One region of the Aeromonas sp. Marseille-Q7275 genome, then DNA from elsewhere that is predicted to be linked to it. Evidence: riboswitches for the same ligand, from Rfam matches in the RefSeq annotation. Region 1 holds a riboswitch; each other region holds the start of a gene.
What was found. A riboswitch is a leader RNA that binds a small molecule or an ion and turns the genes downstream of it on or off. The one in region 1 is predicted to bind cyclic di-GMP.

Region 1 (8,089 bases):
TCATCCACCAGGCTGACCATCTGGCGGATGGGGCCCGTGATGCTGCGGGCGATCACCAGCATGGTGGCCAGGGCCAGCACCAGAACGATGAGGGCACCGATGAGCTGCTGGGTCATGGCGGCCCGGTTCATCTCGGTGAGCTGGCTCTCCAGCTGATCGGCCCCCGCCAGCACCACCTGATAGGGCAGGGTGACTATGATGGCCCAGTTGCGGGCCATGCCCGGCACCGCGATGGGCACAGAGATGCGAAACGCCTCGTCGAGCTCCTGGCGTTGCAGCTCGGGCTTGAGGTATTGCTGCCAGCCGTCGCCCAGCAGCTTGTCGGCGCGGCTGCCGAGCAGGCTGGGGTCCCCGCTGGTGCCTGTGATGACGCCGGCGGCGCTGACGATCAGGGTCTCTCCCTTGCCGTCATAGATGTTGCTGTTGAGGGACTGGGCCTGGCGGCTGATGGAGTCCACCGCCAGATCCAGCGCGGCAATGCCCTTGAACTGACCGCCCACCAGTATGGGGGTGGTGATGGTGCTCACCAGCACCTGCTGGCCGTTGATGTCCACCTTGAAGGGATCGATGAGGCAGGAGCGCCCCTCCCGTTTCGGGCAGGCGTAGTAGTCGTTGGCCGGATTGCCGAATTCGTCCGGGTCGCTCTTCTCGATGGAGAGCAGCAGATCCGAGCTAATGTTCTCCTTGTCGCGATAGAAGTAGGGGACGAAGCGCCCCTTGTCATCGCTGCCAAGGGCACTCTGGCCTGCGAAGGCGCTGTCCTGGCCGTCGAAGCCGTTCGGCTCGAAGCCCGCGAAGGCGCCATAGAGCTGGGGTTCCAGGCCGAGCTGCGCCTTGAGCAGATCCGTGGCCTGCTGGCGATCCAGCGGCAGCTTGCCCCCTTGCTGTTGGGCGAAGACGCTGGCCATCTGCTGGGTATAGGAGAGACCCTTTTGCAGCAACTGGGTGATGGTGGCGGCCTCGGCGCGGGCGTTGGCACTCACCTTCTGCCAGGCCTCCTGCTGCAGGGCGGCGCGGCTGGAACTGATGGTCAGCTGCTGGGACTGCTTGCTCGAGTATTGGTTGAGCAGGATCAGGATGACCAGGGCCGTGGTCATGGCGACCCCCGCCAGTACCAGGATGCGATTCTGGATGGAGCGAAACTGCATCTCGTGTTCCTTGTGAGTAGAAAGTTGTATGAATTATCGGCATGGCGGGAGATTCCTCCAGCAATGTTGATCAGCAAAGCTGAAAATGAGGGGCGGTTCTGCGATCCCTCTCAAAGAACGGTACCCCGGCGGAATCAAGACCTGTTTAGGCCCCGGCTATTGCATGGTTTTCCCATCCGTGATTCTGAGTGCTAAAATGCGACGGTTTTTTCTAACGCATTGGCCCAAGGCCCTCTACACAAGGCTTAAAGATGAAAGTCAAAACCCGTTTTGCTCCCAGCCCGACCGGCTTTCTGCATGTCGGCGGTGCCCGTACCGCACTCTATTCCTGGTTGTTCGCAAAGAGCCAGGGCGGCGAGTTCGTGCTGCGTATCGAGGATACCGACCTGGAACGTTCCACTCAGGAGGCGATCGACGCCATCATTGAGGGCATGGAATGGCTGGAGCTGAACTGGGATGAGGGCCCCTACTACCAGACCAAGCGCTTCGATCGCTACAACGGCATCATCGACGAGATGCTGGCCGATGGCCGCGCCTACAAGTGCTTCTGCTCCAAGGAGCGTCTGGAGGCGCTGCGCGAAGGCCAGATGGCGAGCGGCGAGAAGCCCCGCTATGACGGCAAGTGCCGGGATGCCGCCCACGATCACCCGGCCGATGCGCCCCACGTCATTCGCTTCCGCAACCCCACCGAAGGCTCAGTGGTGTTCGATGACCACGTCCGTGGCCGCATCGAGTTCGCCAACACCGAGCTCGACGATCTCATCATCCGCCGCACCGACGGCGCCCCCACCTACAACTTCTGCGTGGTGGTCGATGACTGGGACATGGAGATCACCCACGTGGTGCGTGGCGAAGACCACATCAACAACACCCCGCGCCAGATCAACATCTACAAGGCCCTGAACGCGCCCGTGCCTGAGTTTGCCCACGTCTCCATGATCCTGGGTGACGATGGCGCCAAGCTCTCCAAGCGCCACGGTGCTGTCTCCGTGATGCAGTACCGCGACGACGGCTACCTGCCGGAAGCCCTGCTGAACTACCTGGTGCGTCTGGGCTGGTCCCACGGCGATCAGGAGATCTTCAGCCTGGAGGAGATGATCAAGCTGTTCAGCCTGGATGCCATCTCCAAGTCCGCCTCCGCCTTCAACACCGACAAGCTGCTGTGGCTCAACAACCACTACATGCGCAGCCTGGATCCGGCCTATGTGGCCAAGCACCTGGAATGGCACATGGCCGCCCAGAACATCGACACCAGCAAGGGCCCGGCGTTGCCTGCCGTGGTGACCCTGCTGGCCGAGCGCTGCAACACCCTGGTGGAGGTGGCCGCCCAGAGCCGCTACCTGTTCGAAGAGTACGAGGCCATCGACGAAGCGGCCGCCAAGAAGCACCTGCGCGGCGTCGCGGCCGAGCCGCTGACCCTGGCCAGGGCCAAGCTGGCGGCGCTGGAGACCTGGACCACGGAGGCGCTGCACGAGCTGATCGAAGCCACCGCCGCCGAGCTGGGTCAGGGCATGGGCAAGGTCGGCATGCCGCTGCGCGTCGCCGTGACCGGGCTGGGTCAGTCCCCCGCCATCGACGCCGTGATGGCGCTGGTGGGCAAGGAGCGGGTCCTTGCCCGTATCGATCGCGCCCTGGCGTACATTGAAGCGCGCATGGCAGCCGAATAAGCCTCTGCCATTGCTTGAAAAAGGGCTCCCGCAAGGGGGCCCTTTGCTTTTGCGCGGTGCTCAGATTCATGACATAAAACAGCGACATAGCGACGCAGTTGGCGGTAAAAACAGCTAACTGCCTGAATTTTGACTAAACGCTCCAGCGGGCGTTATTTTTGGGTTGACAGCAAAGCGGGTGATGCCTATCATGCGCCTCCGTTGCCAGAGATAACTTTGGTAGCGCCGAGGTGAGTTGGGGTTATAGCTCAGCTGGGAGAGCGCTTGCATGGCATGCAAGAGGTCCGCGGTTCGATCCCGCGTAGCTCCACCAAATTCTCCTCGAACAATCTGGAATCCAAGGGGTTATAGCTCAGCTGGGAGAGCGCTTGCATGGCATGCAAGAGGTCCGCGGTTCGATCCCGCGTAGCTCCACCAGGTTCCTGATTGACATGAAGTACCCAGGGCAGTGCGGTGTGTATCACCCAGGCCGACCTTTGTGGGGTTATAGCTCAGCTGGGAGAGCGCTTGCATGGCATGCAAGAGGTCCGCGGTTCGATCCCGCGTAGCTCCACCACTATTTAGCAGTAAGGCAACTGGCCGCCAGAACCCGTTGTCTAATGAAGAAAGAATTTGGGGCTATAGCTCAGCTGGGAGAGCGCTTGCATGGCATGCAAGAGGTCCGCGGTTCGATCCCGCGTAGCTCCACCAAATTCAGAGTGAAGGTCTTGACCTTGATTCGCCACAACTTGGGGTTATAGCTCAGCTGGGAGAGCGCTTGCATGGCATGCAAGAGGTCCGCGGTTCGATCCCGCGTAGCTCCACCAAATACTTAAGGCCACCGTTATCGCGGTGGCCTTTTTGTTTGTTCTGGCATTTATTTTTTTCATGATGACTGCCTCTTCATTTACAAATCAAATGGCCAAAATGAAAAAGCCCGCGGCTGTCGCGGGCTTTTGGCGTTATTCAATACGGATCATGACGAGTGCCGACGCCGCCAGGCGAGCGGCAACAGGGCCAGCAGCAGGGCCAGCAGCAGGGCCCCCATGGCGCCGCCACCCCCCTTGCTCGCTTCCTTGAGCTTGAGGTCGACGATGACGGGGTCGTGGTCCGAGGCGCTGAAGGGGTTGTCCGACTTGATGAGATCGCCGGTGAAGGCGCCGCCATATTCGAACAGGTTGCTCTCGAAGGAGTTGATGTGCCAGTCGGCCACCGCCATCACCTTGTCTGCCAGCGCCGGGTTGGCGAGGGCGTAGTCCAGGGTGCCGAGCTCGGCCTCGTAGCTGTAGGAGATGGCTTTCGCCTGGTTGAACTTGACGTTCAGATCCACCAGGCCGTAACCCTTGCCCACCGCCTGGCCCATCTGCTCGTAGGGCTGCTCGCCGATGAAGGTGTGGGAGGCGGAGCGGATCTGGCGCTCCCCCGCGACCGGCGCATAGTCGGTCAGCACCCGGATGGGATCCTCCTTGGCGTAGGAGTTGAAGTCTCCCACCAGCAACACCTGGCCCGGCATCTTGCTCACCGCCTCTCCCAGCACCCTGGCGGCGCTCACCCGAAACTCGGTGCACTTGCCCTGCAGATCCGCAGGCTCCGTCTTGCCATCCCCGTTCTCATAGCAGCCCGAACCCTTGGATTTCAGGTGGTTGACCACCAGGGTCAGGGGGGCGTCGCTGCCCGCCACGGTGAAGCGCTGCACCAGGGAGTCCCGCTGACCGGCGCTTTTGGCGACGCCACCCGCGGTGTAGCGCTGCTCAGGCAGGCGGATAACCTCGGCATCCCCGCTCGGAGCGAGCAGGGCGGGGCGATAGATCATGGCCACCATGATGGCGTCGCCGCCGAAGAAGCGCTCCTCGGTGAGCAGGGCCTTGGGCAGGGTGACGAAGGCGTAGTGCTTGTTCGCCTCTTTCTGGCGGGCGTTGAGGCTCTCCACCAGATCGTGGAGGGCGGCGTGCTCGTCGAAGCCGTTGTTCTCCATCTCCATCAGGCCGAGCAGATCGGCGTCCATCTCGGCGATGGCGTTGACTATCTTGGCGCGCTGCAACTGGAACTCCTCCAGGCTCTTGGCGCCGCGGTTGCAGCCCTTGGCGCTGTCCGCATCCGCCTGATCCGCGCAGAGCACGTTGAGGGCGCCCCCCACGCTGGAGTGGCTGGTGAAGTAGTTGAGCACGTTGAAGCTGCCGATCCGCAGGTCGCTGCCATGAGCGCGGGCCGGAGCACCCTGGCGATCGTTCTCGTCGGTGCGCAGCAGATCCCCCGCGGTGATGCGCTGATCCTTGGGCACGATCAGGCGGTACTCGTCATAGCTGTAGCCCACCATGGCCTCCAGGTTGACCGGGGCATCGCCGATGCGCAGATAGCCCTGCTCCGGCTCCCAGGCCGGCAGCCAGGGGAGCTTGCCGTTGGCGGCCTTGAAGTCCGACTCGAGGAAGACGCGGTTGCCGGCGTTGGCCTCGGCCAGCGCCACGGCTTCTGGGCTGCCTGCCACATGGAGCTGGGTCGGCTTCATCAGCGGGGCGCCGTGGGCGAGCACCAGGTTGTTGCGCCTGGCGGCGTAGTCGTAGCTGAAGTTGCGGCTTATCTTGAGCTCGCTGCCCTCATCGAGGCGCACCCGCATCCCCTCGTGACGCTCCAGGGCCCGGGCCAGGGTCTCCCCTTCCAGTACCCGCAGCGCCGTGGCGGCCGGGGCTGCGCCCTGGGCCAGCACCGCCAGGCGCGGCGTGCTGCCGTCAACCAGTGGCTTGAGCTGGGTGTGGCCGTAGAACTCCTCGACCCTGGCCTCCAGACAGACCAGGGCCCCCGGCTGGATGTCCGGGTACTTGCTGGCGAACTGCTTGTCGTTGAGGTAGACGAAGATGCCGTCCGACGTCTCGGGGTTGCCGTCCCCCTGCAGATCCTGCAGGTAGAAGCCTCTGTTCAGGCTCTCGCCGAGGGCGGAGACCAGGGCCTTGACCTTGACAGTCCCGGGGCTTTCAAACAGATCGCCCGGGACGAGGGGGCTCTTGTCGCCGCTGCCCTGGATAGCGGGGATGGGGGTGAGGGCGCTGTCGGCCGGGCAGCTGAAGCCGGCGGCATGGAGAGACGGGGACGCGAGGGCGAGCCCCACGGCCAGGGACAGCAGGGTAGGTCTTCCTTTCATGGGTATTCCTTTTTTATTTTTGCCAGTGTTTCCATAGCCTTGGCGCTTTGGCCAAGGGCGCGCATTGTCACATTTCTGGCAGCTCTGACCAGTGAGGCAACGCACATTATGGGGAGACAAAAGAGGCTGAGTCCGTTTTTTTGACGTGGCTAACAGATTGATATTAATGACTTAATGGTTAGTTGGCCGATTGAGGGGAAGTGTGAGTCGGCCGGCATTCACATATTTTCCTTAGAGAATAAAGATTGAGCGGTTGCCACTTGCTTCCTATACTCGAGCCGTTCCTCACGGAACCCAGGCAAAGGGCAAACCGGCAGTGATGCCGGGACGCAAAGCCTCCGATCTGCCCCAAGCGGGCCAGACAGCGGGGTTACCCAGGGTGACTTGAGGGTTTGTGGCCCGTCCATGGCCTGTTGTCGCTCCCTTGTTCCCTGTTGCGATTGCGCTTTTCCCGGTCTTAAAAGCCAAGACAAAACAAGGATGATAACAATATGCAACAGATCTTGAGGCCCTGCAGGCTCGCCATGCTGGTTGCCCTTGCGGCCGTCCCTGCCTGGGCGCAGGCCGCCTATCCCGCCTATCAGGCCGGCACCGCCTACAAGGCTGGCGACATCGTCAGCAACGCAGGCGCCCTCTATGAATGCAAGGAATTCCCTTACTCCGGCTGGTGCGGCGCGTCGCCTTACCACTACGAACCCGGTGTCGGCGCCGTCTGGGCCGATGCCTGGAAGCTGTATGGCGGCGAGGTGCCGCCGCCGGCCCTGGTGGTCGCCATCGGCTCCCCCGCCGTGGGTAGCAGCGTCAGCGAAGGGGCCAGCCTGGCCCTGGCGGTGACCCTGAGCGGCCCGGTCACGGCGCTCGCCCGGGTGGAATACCTGATCGACGGCACCCTGGTCGCCACGGCCACGGCTTCCCCCTGGAGTGCCAGCTGGTCTGCCGCCGGTGTGGGCAATCACGCCCTCAAGGCACGGGCGCTGGATAAAGACGGCAAGGTGCTGAGCGAGGCGGATTCGAGCTTCCAGGTCGCCGCCGTGGTGGCGCCAGAGGCGCCCAAGGTGAGCATCGCCAGCCCCGCCGCCGGGGCCAGGGTGACCCTGGGCCGCGCCCTCACCGTGACCGGCAATGTCACCGACGCCAATGACGACGTCGCCAAGGTCGAGCTCTTCGTGAATGGCCAGAAGGTGGGCGAGGATAGCAGCGCCCCCTGGCAACTGAGCTGGACGCCCCAGAACAAGGGGCTGACCGGCCTCAAGCTGGTGGCGACCGACAAGGCAAATCTCTCCGGCGAGTCGGCCCTGGTGGACGTCCAGGTGGAAGAGGCGGCGCTGCCCCCCACCGGCGGCAACCTCTCCTGCGACGTGCGCCAGATCTACCGCGCCGACGGCAGCGAGTGCATGGGGGATGACCATGGCCGCCGCGTCATCGGTTACTTCACCTCCTGGCGCACCGGCAAGAACGGTCTGCCCGCCTACCTGGTGGGCGACATCCCCTGGGACAAGATCACCCACATCAACTACGCCTTCGCGGCGGTGGACGAGCAGAGCCACACCATCAAGGTGGATGACGCCGCCACCAAGCTGACCTGGAACGGAGTGCCGGGCGCCGAGATGGATCCCGAGTTCGCCTATCAGGGCCACTTCAACCTGCTGTCGAAGTACAAGAAGCAGTACCCGGACGTGAAGACCCTCATCTCCGTGGGGGGCTGGGCCGATACCCGCGGCTTCTACGCCGCCACCACCAAGGGCGACTGCTCGGTCAACACCGCCGGCATCAACGCCTTCGCCGACTCGGCGGTGGGCTTCATCCGCCAGTACGGCTTCGATGGGGTGGACATCGACTACGAGTACCCCACCTCCATGAAGGATGCGGGCAACCCCAACGACTTCCCGCTCTCCAACCAGTGTCGCGGCAAGCTGTTTGCGAACTATGAAGTGCTGATGAAGACCCTGCGCAACAAGCTCGACAGCGCCGGGACCGAGGACGGTCGCAAGTACATGCTGACCATAGCCTCGCCGGCCTCGGCCTACCTGCTGCGCGGCATGGAAAACTTCCAGGTCACCCAGTACCTCGACTACGTCAACCTGATGACCTATGACTTCCACGGTGCCTGGAACCACTTCGTCGGCCACAACGCCGCCCTGTTCGACAACAAGGCGGAT
Region 2 (8,089 bases), on a different contig from region 1:
TGGTGACCAACAAGGCGCCGCAGCCGAACCTGCCCCCCGTGGTCAGCGTACCGACCAGTGCCACCGTCGACTCCGGCAAGCAGGTGACCATCAAGGCCACGGCGTCCGATCCGAACGGTGATGCCCTGAGCTACCAGTGGACAGTGCCAGCGGGGCTCACCGCCACCGGCCAGGACAGCGCGACCCTGGTGGTCACGGGCCCGAGCGTCACCAGCGACACTCTCTATGATCTGAGCCTGGTGGTGACCGACGGGGCGCTCGATGCCAGTGCCAGCACCCGCCTGACCGTCAAGCCAGCCAGTACAGGTGGCGGCTGTGAGGCAACCGATCCGGATGCGGCCAACTGGCCAGCCTGGAACGCCAGCACCGTCTACAACGCCGATACCAAGGTGAGCCACAACCAGCTGGTGTGGCAGGCCAAGTACTGGACCCAGGGCAACGAGCCAAGCCAGAGCGCCGATCAGTGGAAACTGGTGAGCCAGGTGCAGCTCGGCTGGAATGCCGCTGTGGCCTACAACGCCGGTGATCTCACCAACCACAACGGTCGCAAGTGGAAGGCCCAGTACTGGACCAAGGGCGATGAGCCCGGCAAGGCTGCCGTCTGGGTGGATCAGGGGGCTGCCAGCTGCAACTGATGATCATAAGGAGTGGGGTCTTGGCCCCACTCCTTTTTCCTGTGGCGTTTCGCGGGCTGACCTCGGCCTGGGGCGGATAAACCGCCAGCCATGGCCATCGGCGTCAGTCTTTGCTAGGGAATTAATCATTTCACCCAAAGTTGAAAAAATATTTTCACCTTGAAAACGCTTTCAATGGAGTGAGTTGGATGGTTGACATCCGCTCTCACGCCGAGCTTAACCCTGCCTTCGGGGGCATTTCCTGATAGAACACCCAGTCAGGATCCCGCTCTGCCATTTGCAGTGACTGCGGCTATGGAGAATAATCGCGGCGCACTACTGATTAATTTGTGTATAAGGGCAAACCGGTTGAAAGGCCGGGACGCAAAGCTTCCGGTCTAAGGATCCATGATCTAGGACAGCGGGGCCGCCACAGGTCGTTTCGATCCTCTGCCAAGGGGAGATCTTGCACCATCTGCTGGTTACGTCGTCCTTATCGTATTGACTAATAACGAAAAAGGATTATTCGCCATGCAAAGTCCACCCCTTCTTACTGCCGACCTGTCTGGTTGGCTCCCTGCTTGCCTTCCCCCTTCATGTCGCCGCGCCAGGCACACCCCGCCTCGGCTGGGGTGAAACCCGCTTCGCCATCACCGGGCTCAGCCCGCCCGCTCACGCCCTGCCGCTCAGGGTGATCGCCGTCAGTGGCGGCAGGAGAAGGGGGTCGAACCCTGTGCTCATGTCAAGGCAACAACAACGACGCCCCTGCCACCGACGCAGGCGCCAAAAATAGGGACATCACGGAATGCAGATGAAAAAAAACAAGGTAAATCTGGCGATGCAGGGGGGCATGCTCGCCCTGCTGGCCGCAGGGGCGGTGCCGCAGGCGCTGGCCCAGCAGAGCAGTACCACCGGGGAGTTTCGCAAGGACAACAGTGAGCCCAGGATTTACAGTCAGGAGGGCATGGTCAACAACTTTGCCCAGCAGTTGCCGCTCGGCGCGACCTTTGCCCCCTTGCTGACGGCCTGGGACGTGGAGGATGGGGACATCACAGCCCGCCTCACTCAGGTGAGCGGGGTCAATACCCAGGTACCGGGCAGCTATGTGGCCCAGTACCAGGTCAAGGACGATGGCCTGCCTGACGTGGATGGCTTCAAGGGCTGGGGCGGCAGCACCGTCACCTTCTCGCTGCCGGTGACAGTCTACGATCCGGCCGAGGGGATCCCGGCGCGGGCCATCCCTTTTGGCGAGCTATGGGATGAGGGCACCGTCGTCCAGACCAACCTCTACCTGCCCATCGGCGGCTCCCTGAGCCGCGACTTTCGTGTCGAGGCCGGGGAGTTGCCTCTCATTGGCGACGAGCTCACTCTCACCGCCTTCCGGCTGCAAGAGGGTCACTGGGGCGGCAACAACCGCCAGTTCGCCATTCTGGTGATCGACAATGAGGATGAGACAGTCGTCTATGACGGCGCCGCCACTTTCAGCGGTGGTCGCATGATCCCAGCCACCCCAGTCACCATCAAGAAGGCACGGGACTACAGCTTCACTCTCAGCTATCTGGCAGGGGCCGACCAACAAGGGTTTCGCAAGAACGAGGCAGGCCAGCTCTGGCTGGTAGCCGAGGGAGAACAGCGCCAGTCACTCTATCCCTATGCCCAGGTACTGCCGGACCCCGCTAACAAGCTGGCCTACGATCCCGGCCTGAGCCGCCCGCTCAAGGAGAAGCTGCTGAGCAGCGCAGGGGGCGAGGAGGTGCTCCATGTCCGTAAGCTGGCCGGTGGCGAGACGCTCAGTTATGCCATCGCCGACCCGGTATTGGCGACCCTCCAGGTATTACCGGCGCAAGGTCAGGATCGGTTGGTGCTCTCCGGCCTCGCCCAGGGGGAGACCAACCTGGAGATCCGCGCCGGCGGCGAGCTGGTGGATCTCGTTCGCCTGATAGTCACTGTGCCCAAGGAGCTGAGCCTCTCCTACAGCTACATCGCCTTCCCCGGCGAGACCAAGACTCACCTGTGGGATGACGGTGCCCTGATCCAGAACGAGATAGCCCGCCGCTACGCCCCCTACAACCTCAGCCTGAAGTGGGTGGACAACGGGGTGTTGGTGCACGAGTGGGACAAGGATGGCGATGGCGAGTCCTACGAGGCGGATCGCGCTGAGCGGGAGGCCCCCTTCGATGAGGGTTGGATCCCGGATCGGGAACAGGTTTTCTCCAACCTCTATGTACTCCGCGCCTACAAGGATCCAGCGCGGGCTTGCTCCGGCTCGGGCGGCGGCTCTTCCACCGGCATCGGGGCACTGGACGCACCGCCCCGCGAAGGACACCGCGCGGCCTGCCCTGGCAACGCCACCGAGTTTGGCCAGGCGATGACCCTGGCACATGAGCTGGGCCACAACCTGGGTCTGTGGCACATGAGTAACACAGACACCAACGGCAGCGGCAACCTCATGTATGTCGGCCGCAAGGAAGGGGTCTTCTTCGCCCCCCAGTGGCGCACCATGCACCAGACCCTTGAGGCCAGAATAGCGGCCGGTGATGCGGGGGTCAGCGAGGCGAGTGGTGAGCCTGAGTCGCCTCCGCCAGCTACCAACCAGCCCCCCCTGGCCAACGCCGGTGGCGATATGCGTACCACGGGCCCGGCCGAGCTGGTGCTCGACGGTGCCGCCTCCCGGGATCCGGAGAACGGTGCCCTGCGCTATCAATGGCGCCAGGTCGGCGGTCCGCAGGCCTCCCTGAGGGATGCGGAGCAGGCACGAGCCAGGCTGAGTCTGGGCACTGTCGCCCAGGATACCCAGCTGACGTTCGAGCTGACCGTCACCGATGAGCAGGGACTGGCGGGCGTGGACCGCGTGGTGGTGACCCATCAGGCACCACCGCCCAACCAGCCACCCGTGCTGACCGCGCTGGCTCCCGCCTCGGTGCAGTCGGGCATGCAGGTGAGCTTCACCGCCAGCGCCACCGACCCCGATGGGGATGCGCTCAGCTACCAGTGGACGGTACCGGCCGGTCTGACCGCCAGCGGCCAGAGCAGCAAGACCCTGGTGGTGACAGGCCCGAACGTGGTGGCCAGCACGGATTACGATCTGACTGTCACCGTGACCGATGGCGCCCAGGATGCCCAGGGCCAGACCCGGCTCACCGTCACCCCGGCAAGCGGCGGTGAATGCAGTGCCACCGATCCGGACGCGGCCTACTGGCCAGCCTGGAGCGCCAGCACCGTCTACAACACCGATACCAAAGTGAGCCACCACCAGCTGGTCTGGCAGGCCAGGTACTGGACTCAGGGCAACGAGCCGAGCCAGACGGCGGATCAGTGGAAGCTGGTGAGCCAGGTGCAGCTCGGCTGGCATGCCGCCGTGGCCTACAGCGCCGGTGAGCTTGCCAACCACAAGGGACGCAAGTGGCAGGCCCGCTACTGGACCAAGGGCAACGAGCCCGGCAAGCACGATGTCTGGCTGGATCAGGGTGCCGCCAGCTGCAACCTATGACCATCAGGAAGGGGGCCCCGGGGCCCCACTCCTTTTTCCACTCCTGTTTCAGCCTGCGGTGATGCCGCTGCGCGGCAACCAGAACCGAGGCTCAGGTCGGGTGGTAGGACCTGGCCCCCGACGCCCATTTTGTATTGATTCCTGCAACAGGGCATGTGGACATGCCCACCACAACGAGAACCATAACAATGACAAAAACACAGTTAGCCAGCCTCATCATGGCCGCTCTGGCGAGCGGCCCCCTGTTGGCTGCCGTTCAGGCTCCCACCTCCTTGCCCTTCAATACCCAACCACCGACCAACGATCTGCAAGGATCCCTGGCGGCGCAGGTTCAATTCGCCCAGAGCCAGATCTTACCGGCCCATGTCGCCGAAGGGGACAGCCAGCCCAGGCTGACCGCCTTGCGCAAGAGCCTGCTGCTGGTCAGGCTGCTGCAAGCCGAGGCCGGCGTGCCCATGACGGTGACGGCGCGAGATGGCGCTGGGCAGACCCTAGGGACGCTCGGCCTCAACCCGCCCGAGCAGCTGCCGAAGACGGCCTATTACCTCGATGGTTCGCCGGAAGAGGGGGTCGACTTCACCCCGGCGGCGGGAACCACCAATGTCATCAGCAGCAGTGCCGAGCTGGCCCGGCTGGATGATGCCACGGCGAGCTTGCTGCGGGATCGCCTGGGACAGCATGCCCTGGTGGAGGTGAAGACCGCCGATGGCCGATGGGTCAGGGATATTTATATGCCGGAGGGGATCGCCCTGGAAGGCAAGATGGTGCGTGCGAGTTCCAATGCCGGTTACAACTCGACGGTGCGCTACAGCGGCCGCCAGGTGACGCTCTCCCGCGGTCAGACCCTGCAGTTCAAGTTCGTCGGGGGTCAGTGGATCCGTGACGGGGAGCTCGAGAACAACGGTATCCGCTATGCGACCGACGCCTGGAGCGTGGTGCTGCCGGCGGAGTGGATCCGGCCAGGCCTGAGTCTGCAGTTCAATCAGGGAAGCCTCGGCGGCGAGCTCACGGATCTCGCCATCGGTGCCCCGAGCGAGCTGCTCATCCACACCATAGACCTTGGCATGCTGACCACCCCCCGGGATCAGTTTGCCTTCGCCAGGGATCCCGAAGCCCATCGCGAGTACTTCCAGACGGTGCCGACCAGCCGGCTGATCGTCAGCCAGTATGCTCCCCTGTCGCTGCCGGAGGTGATGCTGCCAAACGGCACCCTGCTCACCGACTTCGATCCCGGTCAGGGGGGCTGGCACGAGGGCACCATGCGCCAGCGCATCGGCAAGGAGCTGATCTCCCACGGGATAGACAATGCGAACTACGGCATCAACAGCACGGCCGGCGAGGGGGAGAGCAGCCATCCCTATGTGGTGGCCCAGCTGGCGGCCCATAACAGCCGTGGCAAGTACGCCAACGGCATCCAGGTGCACGGCGGGTCGGGCGGGGGCGGCATAGTCACCCTCGATAGCTCCCTTGGCAACGAGTTCAGCCACGAGGTGGGCCACAACTATGGTCTCGGCCACTATGTCGGCGGCTTCCAGGGCTCGGTGCACCGCAGCGCCGAGGCGGTCAATTCGAGCTGGGGCTGGGACGGGGATCGCAATCGCTTCATTCCCAACTTCGGCGTCAGCCGCAGCGGCCAGAGTGCCTGTCTCGACAGCCAGTGCCAGCCGCCTTTCGAGGGCCACCCGTTCGGTTTCGATGCCATGGCGGGCGGCTCGCCCTTCTCCGGCTTCAACCGCTTCACCCTCTACACCCCGAACTCGGCCGCCATCATCCAGCGCTTCCTCGAGAGCAAGGCGGTGTTCGATGCCGCTTCCCCGACCGGATTCAGCAAGTGGGATGCCGCCACCGCCACCATGGTGCCCTACCAGCACAGGGTGGAGCAGCTGGAGCAGATAAATGCGCCCATCAAGGATCTGGGCGAGGCGACGCTGGCGGCCCTGCTGGCGGAGTATGATCTGGTCAAGGTAGCCATGTGGGACGGCAACTGGACGCGCAACATCCAGGCGCCCCCTGCCGCCGCCGGGAATGCGGGGCGCATCCTGACCGTGGAGCACGGCGCCGGCTACAACAGCATCCTCTTCATCAACGGCCAGCAGATCACCGTCTCCCGTGGTTTCAAGAAGAGCTACACCTCGGACGGCAGCCGCTGGCACGAAGGGCCTGTGGTGGATACTCGGGTGGCACGCAAGCCGCAGGCATTCGGGGTGCCGGTGACGACCCTGGTGGGCTATTACGATCCTCGCGGGCTGTTGCCGAGCTACCTCTATCCGGCCCTGCACGGCGCTTACGGCTTCGGCTATGAGGATGACGGCGAGCGGATCGGGGCGGGGGATTGCCAGCTGCAGGTGGAGACCCGGGAGGGCTTGCTGCACTTCCGGCTGGCCAATCACCGGCTCAATGCCGGCGTGATGAACAAGTTCCATGTCAATGTGCCCACGGCCAGCGAGCCACGGGGCGCCGCCGTGATCTGCGCCGCCGGGACCCAGGTTCAGAGGGCCATCTCGGCGCCGGCAGTGGATCTCTCCTTCACCGTCAACGGGCGCCCGCTCGAGTAAGGGGGTTGCGCCTTCATTGCCGGGGGAGAGCACATCGCCATTGGCGAAGAAGCAAAAAAAGGCCCGTATGGGCCTTTTTTTCATGGAAATCAGAGGGGTTTTTGCCACAGGCTCAACAGCAGATCCTGTTCAAGCTCGTCAGGCCCCTGGTGGGTGAAGGCGTGACGCTGCTCACCGCCAGCACGCCAGCCGAGGCGACTGGTTTCCAGCACATGGGCGCGCAGAGCCTGATCCATGGTCATGGAGAACTGGCAGCGTTGCCGCTCAACGGGGACTAGCCCGGCCAGTGCTGGCCAGCTGAGGGGGTGCTCCATGCTCACCGGGTTGAGGCTGATCCTCAACTGCCACTGGTGGCGCGGGCCGGGTTGCAGGTGGAGCAGGTAGCCGCTCGGGGTCAGCAGGCTGACCAGCAGCTCTGTCTTGATCTTGAGGTCGTTGACCAGCAGTACCTGGGCGGAGCCGGCCAGCAGCGGTGCCTTGGCCGGATCGGCGATGACGAAATGGCCGTCGGGTTGTGCCTTGTTGGCGGCGAAGATGGCGTTCTTGGCCAGATCGAAGCCGCCAAATTGCCAGCCCGGCAGGCGCTCTGCCAGGGCGCGGCAGTAGTACCCCTCACCACAGCCGAGGTGGATCAGCTCGCGCTCGCCGAGTGGCGCCAGCAGGGCCGCCATGGCCTCCACCAGGGGCAGCTGGTGTCCCTGCTCCAGGAAACGGCGCTTGGCACGCAGCAGGGCCCGGCTGTCGCTGTCCTTGGGATCCTTCTTGCCCGGGATGAGATCCAGATAACCTTCCGGGGCCGGATCGAAATGGTGCTTGTTGTCGCAATAGACCCCGCGGGAGGCTTCATGAAGATGCAGGGGGCTGCGGCACAGGGGACATTGAAGATGCATACACACTCGCTTGGTTGAGGCCGGGGAAGGGCGTGCGGGATTATAGGGGAGGAGATCAGAAAAGGCTGCCGTGGCAGCCTTTTTTATCCAACGGCCCTGTGCTGAGCCGTCGGGGAACCCGGTCAGCGGGTGCCAAACACCACTATGGTCTTGCCGTGGGCCGAGATGAGCTCCTGCTCTTCCAGCATCTTGAGGATGCGGCCGACGGTTTCGCGGGAGCAGCCGACGATCTGGCCTATCTCCTGGCGGGTGATCTTGATCTGCATGCCATCCGGATGGGTCATGGCGTCCGGCTGCTTGGCCAGGTTCAGCAGGGTCTGGGCAATCCGGCCGGTCACGTCCAGGAAGGCGAGGTTGCCGACCTTCTGGCTGGTGTGCTGCAGGCGCTTGGCCATCTGGCCGGAGAGGCGCAGCAAGATGTCCGGGTTGACCTGGATCAGCTGGCGGAACTTCTTGTAGGAGATCTCGGCGACTTCACAGGCGCCTTTGGCACGTACCCAGGCGGAACGCTCCGGATTCTCGTTCTCTTCGAACATCCCC
Region 3 (8,089 bases), on a different contig from region 1:
CCTTGGCGCGCGCCCTGGCGGTGCAGCCCAAGGTGCTACTGCTGGACGAACCGTTCGGCGCCCTCGACGCTCAGGTGCGCAAGGAGCTGCGCCGCTGGCTGCGGGAGCTGCACGACGAGCTGCACGTCACCAGCCTGTTCGTGACCCACGATCAGGAGGAGGCGCTGGAGGTGGCGGATAGGGTGGTGCTGATGAACGCAGGCCGGGTCGAGCAGATCGGCACCCCGGCCGAGGTCTATGACCAGCCCGCCACCGCCTTCGTGCACAGCTTCCTCGGCAGCGTGAACCTGTTCCGCGGCCGGGTGGCCGGGCAGGGGCTTGGCATAGGTGAGCAGCAGCTGGGCGGCCCCATCAGCTCCCAGCTGGCACAGGGCAGTGCGGCCATCGCCTATGTGCGCCCCCACGAGCTGGAGATATTGCCGGCGGATGCACCGGGTGGCATCAGCGCCACCATCACCCGTCTGCTGCCCATGGGGCCGCGGATCCGGGTGGAGTTGCGCGGGGATGGCGAGACCAGGGGGGCTCACTACGAGGCCGAGCTGAGCAAGGAGGCCGCCCGTGCCTTCGCCCCCGGCCAGGGGGTGCGTCTGGTGGCCCGACATGCGCAGCTCTATCCCGACTACCAGATTTGAGGGCGAGCGCCCAAGACGAGACTCTTTTCAGGCTTGCAGCCGGACTCTGATCCGGCCATCCAATAACAAGAGGACGGTGGCAGCATCCACCGCCACTCAGCGCAGGAGGCGATGAGGTGAATTTTCAGCAATTACGCATTATCCGGGAAGCGGCGCGGCGGGATTACAACCTGACCGAGGTGGCCAATGCCCTCTTTACCTCCCAGTCCGGGGTCAGCCGCCATATCCGCGAGCTGGAGGAGGAGCTGGGGCTCGCGCTCTTCATCCGTTACGGCAAGCGGCTGCTCGGCATGACGGAGCCGGGCAAGGAGCTGCTGGTGATCGCCGAGCGCATCCTGGGGGACGCCGACAATATCCGCAAACTGGCCAGCACCTTCGCCAACCGGGATTCGGGGCGGCTGCTGGTAGCGACCACTCACACCCAGGCGCGCTATGCCCTGCCCCGTGTGGTGAAGGCGTTTCGCGAGCAGTTCCCCCTGGTGCAACTGGAGCTGCGCCAGGGCAGCCCGGAGGAGATAGTGCGGCTGGTGCAGACCGGCGAGGTGGACATCGGCATCAGCAGCGAGCAGCTCGACAAGAGCGAAGGGGTGGTCGCGTTTCCCTACTACCGCTGGCACCACAACATAGTGGTGCCGGAGCAGCACCCCCTCACCGCCGAGCGGGAGCTCACCCTGGCGGCCCTGGCCCACTGGCCCATAGTGACCTATCAGGCGGGCCTGACGGGGCGGGTGCGGGTGGATGAGGCCTTCGCCGAGGCGGGGATATATCCGCAGATCCTGCTGACCGCCCAGGACTCCGACGTCATCAAGACCTATGTCGAGCTGGAGATGGGGGTGGGCATACTGGCGGACATGGCGTTCGATCCCCAGCGGGACAAGGGGCTGGTGCAGCTCGACGGCAGCCGGCTGTTTGCGCCCCACACCGCCTGGATCGGCCTCAAGCAGGGGCAGTTCCAGCACAACTTCACCTGGCAGTTCATCCAGCTCTGCAACCCCGAGCTGGCGCTGGCGGAGATCCAGGCCAGGGCCATGAGCAACGAGCCCCTGCTCGACTACCAGATCTGAATGGGGCGCATGGTCTGAAAAAGCAGGGAGCCCTTGGCTCCCTGCTTGCTTATTCGACGCTTCAGCCAGAGAGCCTCGCTCATTGGTTAGCGCTCGCTCTGGGGACCCAGCATGCGATACAGGGTGCGATCCCCCTTGATCCTGTGATGGTAGAGGGCGGCGGCCACGTGCAGCAGGACCAGCGCAGCCAGCGCCAGGCAGCCGAGGCGATGGACGCCAAAGAAGAAGGCGTTGATCTCCGGTGAGCCGATCGGGTTGGCGACCGGGTAGAGCCAGAACAGGGAGTAGCCCTGCTCCAGCATCAGGAAGCCGCTCAGCAGCACCACAAACATCAGGCCGTAGAGCAGGGCGTGCGCCAGCCTGGCGGCGGGATGGTGAGGCTGGGTCTGATCTTCGGGCAGGGGCGCGCGCCAGTGCCGCCAGCCCCAGCGCAGCAGGAAGAGCGGGGTGATCAGGGTCGCCATCGACATGTTCAACACCGACAGAAACTGAAACAGCCTGGGGTGGCTGTCGATCACCAGGTGCATCAGGTAGCCCGCCAGGGTGGCGTAGAGGATGACGGCGGCCATCAGCCAGTGCAGCAGGCGGCTCAGGGGGTCATAGTAGTCTTTCGTCATGGGATTTTTCCGACTGGGGCCTAGGGTGCAGAGAGGCACCGTGAGCCCGGATGACAGGCACAAAAAAGAGGCCGCTCGGGCCTCTTCTGCTTGCGGGGGATCAGTTCACCAGGGTCCAGGCATCCTGCCAGTTGGTGCCCACGCCGGGCTCATACTGGGTCGCCGTGCTGGTCCAGATGGTGCACCAGCCGCTGTAGGGGTAGGGTTTGCACTGGTAGATCTTGCCATCTTTCGGCTGCAGCACCTTGGTGCCTGCTGCATAGGATTTGAGTCCCTCCGGGAAGCTGTACTGGTAGTCACCGCCGCTGGCGGGATCCTTGAACATCAGGTCCAGGGTCTGCTGCAGGGGGGCACCGCCCGCCTTCGGCTTGCCCTCGATCACCAGCTGGTGGTGGCCGGCGCTCAGACCGCCGACCGCCATGGTGAAGCTCTGGCTGCTGTCCTTGATGTCGGCGCCGGTCTGGCCCTTGGCGGCGCCGCCATGGTCATACAGGGTGTTGGTGACCGCGAGATCCCCCTCGGCCGTGACGGTGAAGTTGAGGGTGACCTTGCCGTTGTCGAGCAGGTATTCGCTCTCCAGTCCGCTTACGCTGATGCTGTTGCCCACCGGGGGTTGCTGCTGCTCGAGCTGGACCTCGACCCGCTGCAGGTTGCTGCCCGCCTTCAGGTAGACGGGGTTCTGGCCGTAGACCGGGTTGAACTGGCCATCGGTGCCCTGCTGGCCTGCGCGGATCTGGCTCTGCTCGGCGTTGATCCTGGCGGCCAGATCGTGGGCCCAGTTGTTCTTCTGACCCTGCTCGGCGGAGCCTATGGTCAGCACTGTCTGCAGATCGGTGCGCTCGCCGTTGGCGTCGAATACCCGGGTCTTGGCCTTGTCGCCGACCACCAGATCGGTGGAGGGGTAGATGGTCCCGCCCTGGCTCCAGGTCAGCGGCGGCTGGGTGCCGCCATCGAACTGGGCGTCGATGAGGTTGTAGAAGCTGTTGGCTGTATCGCCCACCTCCCAGACCCCGAGGATGACCTGGTAGCCGGTGCGCGCCGGCAGGGTGCACTGATGGGTGACCTGCTTGGGCGGTTGCACCATGCCCCCGTCGATGACGCAGAACGGATTGAGATCGAAGGAGTCCCTGGTCAGGGGCTGGTTCGGGTTCCACTCCTGCTTGGTGAGGTAGTAGCGCCAGTTGCGGGTCACGTGGTTGGCGGTGAAGGTCCAGCCGATGGCGAAGGGCCCGGCCTGCACCTGGCGCTTGGTCCAGCGATCGCTGGTCTGGACATCGAGTTCACCGAATTGCGGATGCCCGGCCGAGGCGATCTGGCCGTCGGCGGGGCCGCCATCGGGGAAGCCGGACGGCGCCTCCAGGCTCTGGGGCTCCCATTGAATGGCGCCACACTGGCTGTTGCCGCCGGTCTTGCACAGATAGTTGCGCCCTTCCGGCTGGCTGATGTAACCGTGGGCGAGCACGCCGCCGCTGGCCAGCAGCGCCAGCGCCGCGGCCACATGATTGAGTTGAATTTTTGCTGCCATACATTCCTCTGTTCGGTGATGTGGGCAGTCAAGTTGGCAGGGGAATTCCCCGTGACACACCTGGGTGTGGCAACCCCGCTATCCTGGACGACATGTCTTTAGACCGGAGGCTTTGCGTCCTGGCCTTTCAACCAGTTTGCCAAATGACTACATAAAGGGTCAGGGTGCCGCCCTTGAGGACGGCGCCACCATGATGGCTTCTTTTGATTAAATTATTAAGTGTAAATCTTTACAGCTTGACCTCATCGGAGTAGAGCAAACACTTAACACTCTGTTTTTAAAATTATATTTAATTCATCAAGTTGGGTTTTGCTTCGCCAGCTCTGTCAAAAGATGCAAAATCGCGACATTTTTCATCAATGAAAAAATCCCCTGCCGGCGAGGCCGGCAGGGGATGGGACTGTGTCAGACGGTCAGTGGTGCGGGTACTGGTCTGTGCGGCGGGTGGACGAGGGGCGCAGGGCCTGACCGGGCGCCAGATCCCGGGGGAGGCCATTGCCGAGCCTGAACACCGCCAGCCGCTCGTCCAGGCTGCGCGACAGTCCGGCCAGCAGCTCGCTCTCCTGGGCCAGCTGGGAGGCGGCCTGGGACATCTCGAGCGCCGAGTCGTTGATGCCGTTGACGTTGCGGTTCATGTCTTCCGCCACCATGCTCTGCTGCTCCGCCGCCGTGGCGATCTGGGTCGCCATGTCGCTCACGTGCTGGATGTGGTTGACGATGAGGGAGAGATCCTGCCCCGCCTTCTCGGACTGGCCGACGCTGCTCTCCGCCAGCTTGCGGCTGGCATCCATGGCGCTGGCGGCGGTCACCGCCCGCTGCTGCAACTGGGTGATGGTGCTCTGGATCTCCTCGGTGGAGTGGCGGGTGCGGCTGGCCAGCTGGCGCACCTCGTCGGCCACCACGGCGAAGCCGCGACCCTGCTCGCCGGCCCGGGCCGCCTCTATGGCGGCGTTGAGGGCCAGCAGATTGGTCTGATCCGAGATGGCGCTGATGACGGCGGTCACCTCCCCTATCTGCATCACCCCCTCCTTGAGTCGATTGACCTGATGGGTAGCCTGCTCCACCTCGGTGGCGAGCGCCTGGATGCCGTGCACGCTGGCGTGGACGTCTTCGTTGCCGAGCCCGGCCTCGCTGGTGGCGTCCCGGGTGTCGCGGGCCGTATTCTCGGCGTGGCCCGCCACATCCGAGATGGTGGCGCTCATCTCGTTCATGGCGGTGGCGAGCTGGGCCAGCTGATCCCGCTGGCTGTTGACCGCCTGGTTGGTCTGCTCGGCGGAGGCGGCGATGCGCAGGGCGGCATCCGCCACGTTGCGGGCTCCCTGGCTGGCTTCCAGCAGGGCGCGGCGAATGGCGTCCAGCCCCTGATTGGTGCTGGTGGCGACGGCCCCCAGCTCATCCTTGCCATGCACCGGGATGCTCACCACCAGATCCCCGGCCGCCACCTGGGCCATGGCCCCCTTGATCTCGGCGAGCGGCCTGACGATGGATCGGCTGATGGCCACTCCAAGCCACCCCATCAGCAGGATCACCAGCAGGGTGGCCCCTCCCATCAGCTCATACTGGGACCAGATGGTGGCCTCAATGTCCTGCAGCAGCACGCCCGATCCCAGGATCCAGCCCCAGGGCTGGTAGCCGGCCACCAGGGACATCTTCTGGGCCGCCTCACCGGAGGGGGAGAGCCACTGGTACTCCAGGCGGCCCTGATGGCCGCCCTTGCCGAGATCCACCATGCGCTGCCAGTGGGATTCGGCGGGCGTTCCGCCCATCTGCTGGCCGACCAGCTCGGGCTTGGCAGGGTGCACCACCACGTGGCGATCCTCGTCCAGCACGAACAGATAGTTGTCCCCATCGAAGCGCATGCTGTCGAGCATGGCCTTGGCTTGTGCCTGGGCCTCTGGGGCGGGCAGGGTGGCGGCCAGGGTCTGGATCCGGCTCATGGCGAGATCCAGCACCGCCTGCAATCTGGCTTCCCGCTCACTCATCAGGTTGCGATGCAGGGCACTGGCGGAGATGAGCAGCAGTGCGATGAAGCCGACCAGCGCCACCGAGAGCAGCAGCATCAGTTTGCGACTCACGGCGATATCACCGAGCTTGAACATAGTCTTTTCCTTCTTTCCCGTGCGGATCTGGTGAGGGCCAGTCAGCTGGCTGGCCTTGATTGTTTTGCGTTTAACATTTATTTAACTTTCAAGAGGTTGTGATGGTTGATTGCCAATTGAGTGTGTTGGCAACCAGTATAGCCAGCAGACAGAAACCCTCGCTTTTGGTAGCGTGGTCTGGCGCATCCCGGCGCACCATTTGCCGGCTCTATTTGCAGGAAGTGTGAATGAGTTGGCATTTCACCAAAAAGGAGTGGGCGCCCCCGTGGCCGCCCCATAACAAGAGGGAATTTATGAGTTCCATTGCCAGGAATTACTTGAACCAGCTCAACGCCGACTACCTGCGAGTACACAGGCGCAAGGAGGATCTGTTCTGGTCCACCTACATGGGCATCAGCGACGATCAGGCCGGCTTCACCGCCGCCGAGCAGGCCTACAAGGCGTTCTGCGCCGATCCTGCTCGTCTGCTGGTGCTGCGGGAGATGCTGGCCCAGGCCGAGGAAGAAGAGCTCAAGCGCGGTCTGGGAGGCTGGATAGCCTTCTTCGAATGCAACGTCATCGAAGATCCGGCCGCCGCCGCCCTGATGGACGAGCTGGTGGCCGCCGAGGCGGATCTGTTCGCCCGCCGCAAGGGGCTCAAGCTCACCCTGCTGGACGAGCAGGGCCAACAAGTGGCCGGCAGCCTGCCCGCCGCCAGCACGGCGCTGGCCGCCAGTAGCGACGAGGCGGTGCGCCAGAGTGCGCTCGCCATGTTCCATACCCTGGAGCAGTGGGTGGTCGGCAACGGCTTTCTCGAGGTGGTGGCCCTGCGCAACCGCTTCGCCCGGGCCATGGGCTATCGGGACTACTTCGACTACAAGGTGCACAAGAACGAGCAGATGAGCCCGGAGCAGCTGTTCGCCGTGCTCGACGACTTCATCGCCCGCACCGAGCAGCGGGTGCACCAGAGCCTGGCGGAGCTGAAATCCGCCAAGGGGGAGGCGGCCCTGCTGCCCCACAACCTGCGCTACAGCGTGAGCGGCGACGTGACCCGCCAGCTCGACCCCTATGTGCCCTTCTCCCGGGCGCTGAAGGATTGGGTCCAGAGCTTCCGCCGCCTCGGCATCCAGTATCGCGGCGCCACCCTGACCCTGGATCTGCTGACCCGGGAGGGAAAATACGAGAACGGCTTCTGTCATGGCCCGGTGCCGAGCTTCTGGCAGGAGGGGGAGTGGGTCCCGGCGGTGGTCAACTTCACCAGCCTGGCGGATCCGGCCCAGGTGGGCAGCGGCTGGAGCGGCCTCAACACCCTGTTCCACGAGGGGGGCCATGCGGCGCACTTTGCCAACGTCACCGGCAACGCCCCCTGCTTCTCCCAGGAGTTTCCGCCCACCTCCATGGCCTATGCCGAGACCCAGTCCATGTTCTGCGACAGCCTGCTGGACGACGCCGACTGGCTCAAGGGCTATGCCAGGAACGCGGCGGGGGAGGCGATTCCCGACGATCTCATCAAGGGGATGATAGAGGCGCGCCAGCCGTTTCGGGCCTTCAACGAGCGCCAGATTGCGCTGGTGGCCTACTTCGAGCGGGATCTCTACGCCATGGCAGAGAGCGAGCGCACTCCCGAGGCGGTGCTGGCGCTGGCCCGTCGCTGGGAGCGCCAGATCCTGGGGGTGGAGAGCCCGCGCCCGCTGCTGGCCATTCCGCACCTGCTGAATCAGGAGTCGGCCTGCGCCTATCACGGCTACCTGCTGGCGCTGATGGCGGTGGAGCAGACCCGTGCCTACTTCCTGGGGCGCGACGGCTACCTCACCGACAACCCGCGCATCGGGCCGGATCTGGCCGCCCACTACTGGGGGCCGGGCAACGGCATGACCCACGATGAGACGCTCAGGAGCCTCACTGGGGAAGGCTTCAGCGCCGCTCCTCTGGCCGAGGCGTGCAACCAGAGCGTGGCACAGGCGTGGGCGACGGCCGCAGCCTGCATGACGGCGGCGAGCCAGCGCCCGCTGGCAGGGGAGGGGACGCCCCTCGACGCCCACATCCGGGTGATGCACGGCGCCGAGCTGATAGCCGACAACCTCGAATCGGAGACCCGCATGCTGGCCGACTTCGAGGCCTGGATCCGCCAGCATTATCAGCGCGAGCCCGCCGCCGCCCGGTGAGACACTCC
Region 4 (6,344 bases), on a different contig from region 1:
CACGACCATACATGGCCGCCCCCACCACTATCTTGCCCGGTGTCACCCCCTGACCCAGCAGCGCCTTGACGCCCTTGTCGGTGGTGTACTTGGTGGCCGGATCCCAGCTGGAGGCAAAGAGGTTGGTCTGGTGGGCCAGATTCTGCAGGTCGAAGGCGCCGCTGAAGTCGTAGCTCATCAGGAAGATGTGGTCCATGTACTGCTGGGCAGCCTGATAATCGACCTTGGCAATCTTGTCACCGCCGGCGCTGATGGCCGAGGTGAGCTCATACTGGCGGCCGGTCTCGGCTTCCAGCTCGTCGAGCATGGCGCGCAGCTCCTGCATCAGCACCACATAGGTGGCACCATCGTTCGGACCGCCCAGGCTGGGGTTGGCACCCTGGCCACCCGGGAACTCCCAGTCGATGTCCACCCCGTCGAAGAATTTCCAGGTCTGCAGGAACTCCTTGACCGAGGCGACGAAGGTGTCGCGCTTGCTCTTGTCCCCCAGGAAGTAGAAGGGGTCGGAGAGGGTCCAGCCCCCGACCGACGGCAGGATCTTGAGGTCAGGGTGGGCCTGCTTGAGGGCCATCAGGTTGCCGAAGTTGCCCTTGTAGGGTTCATCCCAGGCACTGAGGTTGCCCTGGGACATCTGGATCGCCGCCCAGGGATCGTGGATGGAGACCTTGAAGTCCTCACGACCGGCACAGGAGCGCTGCAGCGCCTCGAAGCTGCCTGAGATCTCTTTGAGGCTGTCGTTGATGCCGTTGCCGCCGCAGATGGGGGTGAAGCCGTAGAGGATATGAGTCAGGTTCTGGGCCGGGATCTTGTCCACGGTGAACTTGCGGCCATAGACCCCCCACTCCACGTAGTAGGCCCCCACCACCTTGCCGGACTTGTTGGCGTAGGGCTTGTTGTTCTCCTTGAGAGGCGCATTGAGCGGCGCCAGGTGGCTGCCGTCGGTATCGGCGACCATCAGCTCCTTCTTGTCGGAGAGGGTGCAGCCGTCGGCGTTGCACAGGGCCACCTGCATCTGGTAGCGGCCCCCCTTGGTCACCTTGAAGTTGGCGGTGCCCGCGGCGGAAGCGGGGCCTGACCACACCTCCTGGCCATCGAGCAGCACCTTGGCGGTCTGGCCGACGTCACCGGACCAGAGGTTCCAGGTCACGCTGACCGGGGCGCCATCCTTGTGGACTGTCACCAGCTGGGTGTAGGCCGAGGCGGATTGATTGACTTCGACGATGGCGAACTTGGTGGGGCCCGAGCCTATGGTGGGTTTGCCCGGGGCAGCGGCGAAGGCGGAGGTAGCACAGAATCCCCCGACCAGGAGCGCCAGCAGGGAAAGTTTTGGACTTAACATATTTGAACTTCCTTATTTCGTTATTGGAATTAACAACGAAAAAGGCAACGCAACCTGCCAGGTAACGCAGACATCATCGCCACCATGGCTTGGCCCATGGACGATACAACCTGTGGTGACCCCGCTATCCTAGGTGCTTTGACCCTTAGACCGGAGGCTTTGCGTCCCGGACTTTCGTCCGGTTTGCCTTTTTGCACAACTTGATTTGCGACAAAAATAATCGCCGAATGACTATAGGAGGGAGTCGGAGGAGGCGCTACCTAGTAAAAATGACAGCGAATAGGACTCATTTTCCAGATTGTTCGCGAACATGCCGGCAAGCTGGCGCCAACATCGGTGATGCTGGCGCCTGATGACAGTTCCCGAACTTGCCAAACAATGCTTGATTGTGTGAAGGCTGTCACTGTATTGGCAGCAGCAGGCTGTTCATCAGCGCCCGCAGCTTGAGGGGTTTGACCGGCTTGCTGACGTAGCCAAAGCCGTGCTCGCGGATCTGGGTCTGCAGCTCGCTCTTGCGATCCGCGCTGATGATGATGCCACCTATGTCGTTGCCATGGGCCAGCCGGATCATGTGCAGCGCCTGCAGCCCCGTCTTGCCGTCATCCAGGTGATAGTCGGAGAGCACCAGCCGGGGCAGGAAACCGGCCCCTATGATCTCCTCTGCCTGCTCCAGGCTCTGGGCGCAGCGCACCTCGCAGCCCCAGCGTCCCAGCAGGGAGGCCATGGCGATGAGGATGTCCTCCTCGTTGTCGATGCAGAGCACCCGGATCCCTTCGAGCTGGCTGTCCCGCACCACGGGGGCCGCCAGCTGGCTCGGCGTCACCGGCCGGGTCGCGAGGTTGAGGGTGATGGAAAACACAGACCCCGCCCCGGGCCAGCTGCGCAGGGAGAGCTGATGTCCCAGCACCTGGGAGATGCCGCGGGCGATGGCGAGCCCGAGGCCAAGTCCCTGCTCCCTGGCGGTGCGGGAGTGATCGAGGCGGGAGAACTCGTCGAAGATCGCCTCCTGCTTGTCCAGCGGAATGCCGGGGCCATTGTCCCACACCTCGATGCGCACCTTGTCCCCCAGGCGGCGGCAGCCGAGCAGCACCCGGCCCCCTGGGTTGTAACGGAACGCATTGGTGAGGAAGTTCTGCAACACCCGGCGCAGCAGGCGCACGTCGCTGTAGACCGCGAGTCGGCTCTCCACCACGGAGAACTGGATCTCCCCCGCCTGGGCCAGCACCCCGAACTCCGCCTTGAGGTTGCCCAGCACGTCGCTCAGGGCGAAATCGAGCTTCTTCGCCTTGAACTTGCCCGCCTCGAGGCGCGAGATGTCCAGCAGATCCGTGATGAGATCCTCGGTCGCCCCCAGGGCATCGTCGATGTGGCGGGCGATGCGGACCTGCTCCGCCGCCTGCTCTCCTCCCTGCGGCAGCATCTCCAGCAGGGAGGAGGTAAACAGCTTGGCCGCGTTCAGCGGCTGGGTCAGATCGTGGCTCACCGCCGCCAGGAAGCGGCTCTTGGAGTGGTTCGCCCGCTCCACCTGCTGGTTCACCAGCAGCAGCTGGCGGTTGAGCTCGGAGAGTTCATGGGTACGCTCGGCCACCCTCGCCTCCAGGTGCTCGTTCGCTTCCCGCAGCACCCGCTCCGCCGCCCGGAAGGGGGTGATGTCGGTGAAGGTCATCACGAAGCCCCCCGCCGGCATGGGATTGCCCTGCATCTCGATCACCCGGCCGTCCGGTCGCTCCCGCGCCGAGACATGGGGGCTGCCCCGCTTCATGAAGGCGACCCGGCGCGCCACCTGGGCCTCGATCTCCCCCGGGCCGCAGAGCCCCTGCCCGGCGTTGTAGCGGATGATCTCCTCGATGGAGCGCCCCACCTGGATGAGCCCGTGCGGATAGTGGAACAGCTCGATGTAGCGCCGGTTCCAGGCCACCAGCTTGAGCTCCCTGTCCACCACAGAGATCCCCTGCCCCATGTGCTCTATGGCCCCCTGCAGCAGGCCGCGGTTGAAGCGGAACACGTCCGAGGCCTCGTCCACTATGGTGGCTATCTCCTCGAGCTGCATGTTGCGCCCCTGCAGGGCAGAGGCCAGCACCAGCCGGGCGGAGGAGGTGCCAAACACCCCCGCCAGCAGCCGCTCGGTGTGGGCAATCAGGTCGGCCGACGCCTGCATCTGGGGCGCCAGGGTACCGCCGCGCTCGCCGGCGAAGCGGCCGAAGGCGCGCTTGACCCGGCTCGAGCCGACGAAGCGGGCCGCCAGCATCTCCAGCTCCTTGACCGAGACCCGCGCCTGGTAGAGCGCCGTGGTATCCCGGCTCGGCTTGCCGACGAAGTTGGCGGCCTGCAGCCGCTCGCTCACCGCCGCCCGCGACAGCAGGGAGCCCGCCACGTAGCCGAGCAGGTTGAGCAACAGGCTCAGGAAGATGCACCAGGCCCCCAGGCTCAGCTCGCGAAAGGCGGGCCAGTCGGGGGGGGCCAGCAGCGCCTCCAGGGGCGAGCCCGCCAGCAGGCCGCTCTCGGCCAGCAGGGTCACGAACCAGAGGCTGACCCCGAGGGCGAGCCCGAGATAGACCCCCTTGCGATTGCCGTGCCGCCAGTAGAGGCCGAGCAGCAGGGCCGGGGCGAACTGGGCCACGGCGCCGAATGACAGATAGCCGATGCGCGACAGGCTGGTGAGATCCCCGAGCCAGAGATAGAGCACCCAGGCCGCCAGCAGGATCAGCAGTATGGCGCCCCGGCGCACCTGCAGCAGCAGCCGCATCAGCCGCTCATCCCGCCCCTGCTGCCAGAAGCGGCGCAGCAGCACCGGCAGCACCAGATCGTTGCTGACCATGATGGCCAGGGCTATGGTGCAGACGATCACCATGCCGGTGGCCGCCGAGGTGCCGCCGAGAAACGCCAGCATCGCCATGCCGTCGAAGCCCAGCGACATGGGCAGGCTGATGACATAGGTGTCCGAGGCCATGTCGGCCCCCACCCACTGCTTGCCCGCCAGCGCCAGCGGCCAGATGAAGAGCCCCATCAGGAACAGGTAGAGCGGGAACAGCCAGCGCGCCCAGTGCAGATCCTGGCCCTGGTTGTTCTCCACCACAGTCACGTGGAACTGGCGCGGCAGGCAGATGACGGCGCACATGGCCACCAGGGTATAGATGGCGAGCTCCAGCAGGCTGCCCGGCGACACCGCCACCACCGCATCGAGAAAGTCCCCGGCCACCAGGGTGCGGGCCTCGCTCGGCCTGGCGATGATGAGCCAGAGCGCGAAGCTCCCCACCGCCATGAAGGCGAGCAGCTTGACCACGGACTCGAAGGCGATGGCGACCACCATGCCGCGATGGTGCTCGGTGGCGTCCAGGTTGCGGGTGCCGAACAGTATGCTGAACAGGGCCAGCAACAGGGCGACGCCGAGGGCCAGCTCGGCCGTGTTGCCCGTGGGCCCCGCCGGCACCGAGTTGGCCATCAGCAGATCCAGCCCGGTGACGATGGCCTTGAGCTGCAGCACCAGGTAGGGAAGTATCCCCATGACGGCGATCAGGCTGATCACCATGGCCAGGCGCTGGGACTTGCCATAGCGGGCGGCGATGAAGTCGGCGATGGAGGTGATGTGCTCGCGCTTGGCCACCAGGATGAGGCGGGCCAGCAGGCGCCAGCCAAACAGGAACACCAGCATGGGGCCAAGATAGATGGGCACAGGCGACCAGGGGGATTCGCTCGCCTGCCCCACTGTGCCGAAGAAGGTCCAGGAGGTGCAATAGACGGCGAGCGACAGGCTGTAGAGCAGGGGCTGGCCCTTGAGCCGACGGCGCTTGCTCTTGTCCGCCACATAGGCGATGAGGAACAGCAAGCCCAGATAGGCGAGCGACAACCCGATCAGCAGCCATCCTTGGTGCATCTACATTCTTCCCTTGTTCAGATGTGTTGAGCACCGCGCCGGCTCAGCGTGCCGACGGGCAACCGTCATTGAGTGTGCCCGCTCAGGCGGCGGCGCCCTCATGCTCCCCGCGCAGCCGCAGCACGAAGACCGGCAGCACCACCAGCACCATGATGAAGAAGATGCCTCCACCGAGCGGCTCGAACAGCACACCGCAGATCGCCATCAGGGCCGCCACCGTCATGCCGAGGCCGAGCGCCGCATAGAGCGCCTGGGTGGGGATCTGCTGCTCGGCGGGCAGCTGGCGGGTCATGAAGCGCACGGCGCCGAGGTGGCTGATGCAGAAGGTGACCCCGTGCAGCAGCTGACCCAGCACCAGCACCGCCAGCTCGGTAGAGGCGCCGAGCAGCACCCAGCGCACCACGCAGCCGACGGCCCCCACCAGAAACAGGGTCTGGGCCCCGAAGCGGTGGAAGAAGCGCTTGTCCGCGGCAAACATGGCGATCTCAGCCACCACCCCCAGGGCCCACAGGTAGCCGATCAGGGTGCCGCTGTAGCCCGCCCCCTTCCAGTACATGGCGCTGAAGCCGTAGTAGGCGGCATGGCTGCCCTGCAACAGGGCAGTGATGAGCAGGAAGCGGCGCACCGGCGCTGACTTGAGGGTGACGAGCAGGGAGGCCCGGGCCCGCTCCCCCTTGAGCTCCTGGGGCTGCGGCCGCAGCGGCAGCGCGCTCAGCGCCAGCATGGCCAGCAGTCCCGCCACCATGGTGTGCAGCACCCAGTCGCTGCCGAAGTTGCTCACCAGGGCCCCCACCAGGGTGGAGGCGGCGATAAAGGCGAAGGAGCCGCACAGCCTCACCTTGCCATAGTCGAGGTGCGTCTGCACCACCATGCGGGTGGCGAGCGCCTCCCCCATGGGCATCAGGGTCGGGTAGATGAAGTTCGCCACCAGGGTCAGCAGCACCAGCCACCAGAGGCTGTGGCTGAGGTAGAAGCCCAGAAACGCCAGCAGGCTCAGCAGGCAGAGCAGCCGGGTGACGGGCAGCAACTGACCGGCCCCCTTGACCCGTCCCATCACCATCAGGTTGCCGGCAAAACGGATGGCCATGCCGACCCCCAGCAGCAAGCCTATCTGCTCGGCGCTCACCCCTA

Region 2: linked by a shared signal. The riboswitch ahead of ACWPWQ_RS00020 (PKD domain-containing protein) and the one ahead of ACWPWQ_RS17020 (glycosyl hydrolase family 18 protein) in region 1 are both predicted to bind cyclic di-GMP.
Region 3: linked by a shared signal. The riboswitch ahead of gbpA (N-acetylglucosamine-binding protein GbpA) and the one ahead of ACWPWQ_RS17020 (glycosyl hydrolase family 18 protein) in region 1 are both predicted to bind cyclic di-GMP.
Region 4: linked by a shared signal. The riboswitch ahead of ACWPWQ_RS00015 (glycosyl hydrolase family 18 protein) and the one ahead of ACWPWQ_RS17020 (glycosyl hydrolase family 18 protein) in region 1 are both predicted to bind cyclic di-GMP.

Annotation. Positions count from the first base shown of each region.
Region 1 covers NZ_CBCPLW010000020.1:9,763-17,851, reverse strand. Annotated here, with positions in the region: gene ACWPWQ_RS17060 (methyl-accepting chemotaxis protein) at 1-1,148, opposite strand, end outside; gene gltX (glutamate--tRNA ligase) at 1,400-2,815, shown strand; tRNA gene ACWPWQ_RS17050 (tRNA-Ala) at 3,053-3,128, shown strand; tRNA gene ACWPWQ_RS17045 (tRNA-Ala) at 3,157-3,232, shown strand; tRNA gene ACWPWQ_RS17040 (tRNA-Ala) at 3,296-3,371, shown strand; tRNA gene ACWPWQ_RS17035 (tRNA-Ala) at 3,430-3,505, shown strand; tRNA gene ACWPWQ_RS17030 (tRNA-Ala) at 3,546-3,621, shown strand; gene ACWPWQ_RS17025 (ExeM/NucH family extracellular endonuclease) at 3,771-5,930, opposite strand; cyclic di-GMP riboswitch class I at 6,225-6,308, shown strand; gene ACWPWQ_RS17020 (glycosyl hydrolase family 18 protein) at 6,422-8,089, shown strand, end outside.
Region 2 covers NZ_CBCPLW010000001.1:7,256-15,344, forward strand. Annotated here, with positions in the region: gene ACWPWQ_RS00015 (glycosyl hydrolase family 18 protein) at 1-635, shown strand, start outside; cyclic di-GMP riboswitch class I at 964-1,049, shown strand; gene ACWPWQ_RS00020 (PKD domain-containing protein) at 1,426-4,104, shown strand; gene ACWPWQ_RS00025 (M66 family metalloprotease) at 4,293-6,659, shown strand; gene ACWPWQ_RS00030 (putative RNA methyltransferase) at 6,749-7,549, opposite strand; gene crp (cAMP-activated global transcriptional regulator CRP) at 7,672-8,089, opposite strand, start outside.
Region 3 covers NZ_CBCPLW010000024.1:58,748-66,836, reverse strand. Annotated here, with positions in the region: gene ACWPWQ_RS18685 (sulfate/molybdate ABC transporter ATP-binding protein) at 1-632, shown strand, start outside; gene cbl (HTH-type transcriptional regulator Cbl) at 749-1,696, shown strand; gene ACWPWQ_RS18675 (cytochrome b) at 1,783-2,313, opposite strand; gene gbpA (N-acetylglucosamine-binding protein GbpA) at 2,414-3,838, opposite strand; cyclic di-GMP riboswitch class I at 3,904-3,989, opposite strand; gene ACWPWQ_RS18665 (methyl-accepting chemotaxis protein) at 4,252-5,937, opposite strand; gene ACWPWQ_RS18660 (M3 family metallopeptidase) at 6,231-8,081, shown strand.
Region 4 covers NZ_CBCPLW010000001.1:288-6,631, reverse strand. Annotated here, with positions in the region: gene ACWPWQ_RS00015 (glycosyl hydrolase family 18 protein) at 1-1,339, opposite strand, end outside; cyclic di-GMP riboswitch class I at 1,451-1,537, opposite strand; gene ACWPWQ_RS00010 (hybrid sensor histidine kinase/response regulator) at 1,740-5,213, opposite strand; gene ACWPWQ_RS00005 (3-phenylpropionate MFS transporter) at 5,296-6,344, opposite strand, start outside.